2 linked regions of the Prochlorococcus marinus str. MIT 0918 genome follow. The protein of the gene in region 1 interacts with the protein of each later gene in a pairwise test. Links are inferred from orthologs where the notes say so. Each region holds a gene or a part of one and is shown on either strand. Other genes may lie near its edges.

Region 1 (3,300 bases):
CCTTCTGAGTTAATAATGCCTCTTGGTGGATTTTATGTTTATCAAGGACAATTAAATTTTTTTCCAGTAGTTCTTGCTGGATTAATTGGAACTCTTTTAGGTGCTTTTCCTTGGTATGGAATTGGAAGACTAGTTAATGAAAAAAGATTAGAAAACTGGTTAAATAACTATGGTAAATGGCTTGGAATTAGTTCTAATGAATTTGTAAGGACTAGAACTTGGTTTGGGAGATATGGTAAAGCTTTAGTGTTTTGGGGAAGGTTGATTCCAGGAATTAGAACTTTGATTTCTGTTCCTGCAGGTATAGAGATGATGCCATTAATTCCATTTACAATATGGACTACAGCAGGCAGTTTGATTTGGGTAATTTTTTTGACACTTGCAGGGATATTTCTAGGTGATAGCTATAGCAAAGTAGAACTTTGGATTGAGCCTGTTTCAAAAGCAATAAAAATTTTATTAGGATTTAGTTTATTGATTGGACTGTTATTTATTCTAATAAGATCTTTTCTTACTAAAAATAGAAATTAGAAAGGAATATTATTATTTTCTTGATAATTATTTTTCGTTTGATTGTTGTTTAGTCCTTCTTCATAAGAATCTTTTCTAGAACCTAATAAATCAAGTCTATCTACTCTAATGACTGGTTTTGATTTTGCTTCTCCAGTTGCTTTGTCATTCCATTGATCTAGTTTAAAGCTACCAGTTATTCCAATGAGAGAACCTTTTTTTACATAATCTGCCGCTACTTGTGCTTGCTTACCCCAAATTTCTAAATTAAACCAATCAGGCTCATCATTTCTACTACGACGATTTACAGCCATAGTAAAGTTTGCAACTATTGTTCCCGACTCAAAATACCTTACTTCTGGATCGCGCCCTACTCTTCCTACAAGATTTACTGAATTAATACTCATTATTTGGTGTGTGCTTTTTTAATTATAGCTGGGTTAATTTGCTATTTCTCGAAAAGCTATTATTTTTTTGCGTCAATAATGTTTTTTTAAGAGATTTCATTATTCTTAGATATTACTGATAGGAACATCGTGTTTTTAAGACGTTTCAGATTTTCTCGTGATATTGGTATAGATCTTGGTACTGCAAATACTTTGATCTATGTTCAGGGCAAAGGAATTGTTTTAGAGGAGCCATCTGTAGTAGCAATGGATTTAGAGGAAGGAGAACCATTGGCTGTAGGTGATGATGCCAAGATGATGCTTGGTCGTACACCTGGGAACATTCGTGCGGTGAGACCATTAAGAGATGGAGTGATTGCAGATTTTGATGCTGCCGAGCAAATGCTTAAGACTTTTATAGAGAAGTGCAATGAAGGACGAGGGATACTGGCTCCACGATTGGTTGTAGGTATTCCAAGCGGAGTAACTAGTGTCGAAAGAAGGGCAGTGCGTGAAGCTGGTTTAGCTGGTGCTAGAGAAGTTCATTTGATTGATGAACCTGTAGCTGCAGCGATAGGTGCGCATCTTCCAGTTACGGAACCTATAGGAACAATGATTGTTGATATTGGTGGTGGGACAACAGAAGTTGCTGTACTTAGTTTGGGTGGAACTGTATTAAGTGAATCAGTTCGTGTGGCTGGGGATGAAATTAATGATTCAATTGCGTTGTATTTAAAGAAGGTTCATAACCTTGTTGTTGGAGAAAGAACTGCAGAAGAAATTAAGATTCGAATTGGTTCTGCGTTTCCTGATAATGATTTTGACTTGCAGTCAATGGAAGTTCGAGGTTTGCATTTACTTTCAGGTTTACCACGTTCAATTACTTTGCAAGCGGGTGATTTGCGAGAGGCAATGTCAGAGCCTCTGAATAAAATAGTTGATGCAGTTAAAAGAGTTTTAGAACGGACCCCACCTGAATTAGCTGCAGATATTGTTGATAGAGGAATAATGCTGGCTGGTGGAGGTGCTTTGGTTAGAGGAATTAGTGATCTATTAAGTCATGAAACAGGAATTTTCACGCATGTCGCGGAGGATCCTTTGCTTTGTGTTGTTAATGGTTGTGGTCAAGTTTTGGATAACTTTAAACGTTTAAAGCGTGTAGTTGATACTCCAGAATTTGCAAGAAATGCAGTAAGAGATTAAATCGATGGCAATTAACCAACGAAAAGGTGTTTTTCGTTGGTGGTATAGGAAAGGTGTGCTTTATTGGATGCTGATTTTTTTATTTTTTCTTTTTATTCGTGTCTCAAAAGGAGCAATATTGCTTGATGTATTTTCAGTGATATCTAGACCATTTTGGCCTGGAAGTGGCCAGAAAGAATGGATAACAAAAAGTATGGATTTGGAGCAAAAAATTAGACTTGATATGCTTGAAAAGGATAATCATCGTTTGCGTAGTTTATTAAAGCTAAAAACTTCTTCTAAGGAAAATTTCATATCAGCTGTAGTTATTTCTAGAAGGCCTAATGATTTTTGGCAGCAATTAGAACTTAGCAAAGGTAAAAATGCTGGAATTAGTAAAGGAGATGTAGTGCTTGGCCCTGGAGGCTTATTAGGACTTATTGATAGCGTTACTCCTCTAACTTCCAGAGTAATGTTAATCACTGCACCTTCTAGTAATTTAGGGGTTTGGATAGAGCGTACAAAGGTACATGGGGTTTTAGAGGGTATTGGCACTCACCGTCCTCAATTGACTTTTCTTGATAAAAAACCTAATGCTTTATCTGGCGATATAATTACTACCTCTCCTGCCAGTACTTTATTGCCCCCAAATTTGCCAGTGGGAGTCATACAACAAATAAATCATGATAACTTGCCTTCTCCTTCTGCTTTTGTTCAGTTGTTGGCATCACCAGAAGCAATTGATTGGGTTCAGATTGTTAAGCGTTAATGAGAAAACTTAAAAAGAAAATTGTTTATCAATTTCTGGCTTTCTTAGTTCCATTATTTACTTTCCTTTCTCCACCGTGGTTATTAATTTCAGGAATTGGACCTAGATGGGCTCAATTATGGCTATTGCCTTGGGCACTTGAAGAAGGACCAGTCTCTGGAGCTTTTGCAGGTTTGTATTTAGGTTTGGTTCTAGATGGAATGAATTTGGCAGGATCAACTCAAATTCCTGCTTTAATTTTGTTGGGCTTGTGGTGGGGCAGATTAGGAAGAAAAGAAAACTATGTTTATAAAAAATTTAGTCTAGGATTTTTTGCATGGCTTGGTGTTTTTGTTAGTGGATTAAGTATTTGGCTTCAAACAATATTCTTTGTTCAAAAAAATTTATTTTTTATATTTAATGCTTGGTTTTTGCACAATTTATTTGCAGGGGCAATTCTTAATGCTTTAATAG
Region 2 (3,094 bases), 390 kb from region 1 along the record:
ATGTGGGAAAGAAATAGACATTCCTTTTTCTGATGCAGATCGTGCTCGTCAATGGATGAATCAACTGATGACTAAGGCACGATGCGACTTATGAAAAGCTTAAAAAAGAATCAAAAATCAATACCTAAGGAAATCAAACAAGTCTGGAGTATATTTTGCTACTTTTCAATATCATTATTATTAGCAATATTGCTTGCAAATAAAGGATGGGAACCAATTGCAACCAACCAAATAAATGTCAAAGGAAATATAAATATTCCCAAAGAGCAAATAATTGAAGCCCTTGGTATAAGGGCCAAGACATCTCTATTAAAAATTAATCCCAAAGAATTAGAAAGCAAAATTCAAAAAAACTTACCAATCCAATCGGTAGCTATTAGTCGAAGGATTTCTCCTTTAGGCATAGATGTTGAAATTCTTGAGAAAAAGCCAATAGGGTTAGCATTCCGCTCAAAGACAAGCGGTAAAGAAGCAGGGATGATAGACAAAGAAGGAGATTGGATACCTATTTTTGAATCTGCAGAATATACAAATGATTTAAATCAGTTAATAGTTGAAGGGTGGAGCTCTAGAAACAAGCCGTGGATTACTCTGATTCTTAATCATCAAAGAGAATCCCCAAAAAAACTAAAAAAAATAATCTTTAATAATGACGGCCAAATAAGACTTCAAACCAAAGATTTTTTGCTAGTTGATTTAGGGAGTAAAAAAGCTTTACTGAAAAAGCAATTAGATGCCTTCGATGAATTATCTCGGTCTTTATCATCTGATTTGAAAAATGGTTCAAAAACAATCCTCGATTTAAAAAATCCAGAAAAACCAAAATTATTTTTCCAAAAAAAGGAGATTTAACTATCCAAGCTTTGCAAAAAGGGAATTTTCAAAAGAAATTTTATAGAAAAGTCAGTGAATTCTGATTTTATTTCTTAAAGAAAAAAGAGACTTTCTTGAAAAAGCCAACATAAATCTCTAGCCAGTTCATAATGCACAAAAAAGCATTATTTAAATTTTCAATATGGTGATGGGTATGGGAAACAATTCTGGTTCTGGATATAGAACCGAGGGCATTCAACCAAGTCAGAATGCTCGAATAGAAGTCATTGGGGTAGGGGGTGGCGGCAGCAATGCTGTAAACCGAATGATAAATAGCGATCTAAAAGGAGTCTCTTACAGAGTCTTAAATACAGATGCACAAGCTTTACTGCAATCATCAGCAGAGAACAGAGTGCAACTAGGCCAGACATTAACAAGAGGATTAGGAGCTGGAGGGAATCCAAGTATTGGAGAAAAAGCTGCTGAAGAGTCCAGAGCAGAGCTGCAACAAGCCTTAGAAGGTGCTGACTTGGTTTTTATTGCTGCGGGAATGGGAGGCGGAACAGGAACAGGTGCGGCCCCTGTAGTAGCAGAAGTAGCTAAACAGAGTGGTGCACTTACAGTTGGTATAGTTACAAAGCCTTTTGGATTTGAAGGGCGTAGAAGAATGCGTCAGGCAGACGAAGGAATATCAAAACTTACTGAAAATGTTGATACTTTAATTGTTATACCTAATGACCGCCTTAAAGAAGCAATTGTTGGTGCACCTCTTCAAGAAGCCTTTAGAAGTGCAGATGACGTATTAAGAATGGGAGTAAAAGGCATAACAGACATAATTACTTGTCCAGGACTTGTGAATGTTGATTTTGCTGATGTTCGTTCAGTCATGACTGAAGCAGGAACCTCATTACTTGGAATAGGCAAAGGCTCTGGACGTTCCAGAGCAACTGAAGCAGCTCAATCAGCAATTAGCAGTCCTTTATTAGAAGCAGGTCGCATAGATGGTGCAAAAGGCTGTGTAGTGAACATCACTGGAGGGAAAGACATGACTCTAGAAGATATGACTTCAGCCTCTGAAGTCATATATGAAGTGGTGGATCCAGAAGCAAATATTATTGTTGGTGCTGTTATTGATGAAGCAATGGAAGGTGAATTACAAGTAACAGTTATTGCAACAGGTTTTACTGGCAATCAACCATATAACAAACAAAGATTAAGCAACAAAACATCAAATCAATCTCTATATAGACAAGTATCAAATAAAGAAACTGGGGCAAGTATTCCTGAATTTTTAAGGTTGAGACAACTCAGAAGAGAACCTGATAATTAATTCCTTTAATTAGGTGACCCGGAGTCCACGCCAGCTTCAAGCATCCCTTTTGGCTGCTACCTTCCGGTCCTGACCAGTTTTGGGCGTTGAGGCCGCATAGGTCCGAGTCCTCTAAAGTTTAGCAATCTAAATCTCTTAGCAACATAAAAGCTAAATGCTTCCTAAGGAATTAGTTCGATTTAAAGAACTTGGCAAACCAATCACAATACTCACAGCATGGGACAGTCTGTCATCTGCATTTGTTGAAGCAGCAGGAGCAGACGTTGTTCTTGTGGGAGATTCATTAGCAATGTTTATTCATGGCCATACAACAACACTTCCTATAACACTTGAACAAATGCTCCATCACACTCAAGCAGTTGAAAGAGGATTTACTAAGTCAATAAGTGAACAACCTTTAATAGTTTGTGACCTGCCTTTCCTTAGCTATCAATGTGGAGAAGACAAGGCAGTTTCAGCCGCAGGCTATTTATTAAAAAATTCTTCCGCAGCAGCAGTTAAACTTGAAGGAGCTGAGCCAGAAGTTTTAGCGGTTATTAACCGCTTTATTAGAATGGGAATTCCAGTAATGGGGCATCTTGGACTCACACCCCAATCAGTCCATAATCTTGGATATCAAAAACAAGCTAAAGACAAGTTAAGTCAAGACAAATTAATTCAGCAGGCTATTGAGATTGAGGAATCAGGATGTTTCGCGGTGGTTATCGAACATGTACCTTCACAAATCACAGGAAAGATTAGAAACCTTTTAAAGATTCCTGTTATCGGAATTGGAGCTGGCGAAGATTGTGACGGGCAAGTAAGAGTCACTGCTGATTTGTTAGGACTAACATCTAAGCAGCCTCCTTTTGCAAAACCCATAATTGAATCAAGAGAGCTTTTTATAAATGCACTCAAAGATTGGGTGAATCAGATAAAGAATCCCACCAAAACAACATCTCAACAAGAATT

Evidence for each region. The genes of interacting proteins can lie anywhere in the genome.
Region 2: the proteins of O5636_RS06285 (region 1) and ftsZ interact in binary tests that used the Escherichia coli proteins (3 or more experiments, as listed by UniProt). The link is inferred for Prochlorococcus marinus str. MIT 0918 from one-to-one orthologs.

The regions. Positions count from the first base shown.
Region 1 is NZ_CP114780.1:1,132,381-1,135,680, reverse strand. Bases 79-3,072 are described here. They hold O5636_RS06285 (rod shape-determining protein), read left to right. Parts: upstream 79-1,046; coding sequence 1,047-2,099; downstream 2,100-3,072. Other genes in these bases: O5636_RS06275 (rod shape-determining protein MreD), read left to right, coding at 2,847-3,072; mreC (rod shape-determining protein MreC), read left to right, coding at 2,104-2,847; O5636_RS06290 (single-stranded DNA-binding protein), read right to left, coding at 528-917; O5636_RS06295 (DedA family protein), read left to right, coding at 79-531. Also shown: more of O5636_RS06295, read left to right, coding at 1-78; more of O5636_RS06275, read left to right, coding at 3,073-3,300. UniProt on the Escherichia coli protein: Forms membrane-associated dynamic filaments that are essential for cell shape determination. Acts by regulating cell wall synthesis and cell elongation, and thus cell shape.
Region 2 is NZ_CP114780.1:744,064-747,157, forward strand. What follows is about bases 295-3,082. They hold ftsZ (cell division protein FtsZ), read left to right. Parts: upstream 295-1,021; coding sequence 1,022-2,143; downstream 2,144-3,082. Other genes in these bases: O5636_RS03980 (cell division protein FtsQ/DivIB), read left to right, coding at 295-852; panB (3-methyl-2-oxobutanoate hydroxymethyltransferase), read left to right, coding at 2,298-3,082; hemW (radical SAM family heme chaperone HemW), read right to left, coding at 3,037-3,082. Also shown: O5636_RS03975 (hypothetical protein), read left to right, coding at 1-94; more of O5636_RS03980, read left to right, coding at 91-294; more of panB, read left to right, coding at 3,083-3,094; more of hemW, read right to left, coding at 3,083-3,094. UniProt on the Escherichia coli protein: Essential cell division protein that forms a contractile ring structure (Z ring) at the future cell division site. The regulation of the ring assembly controls the timing and the location of cell division.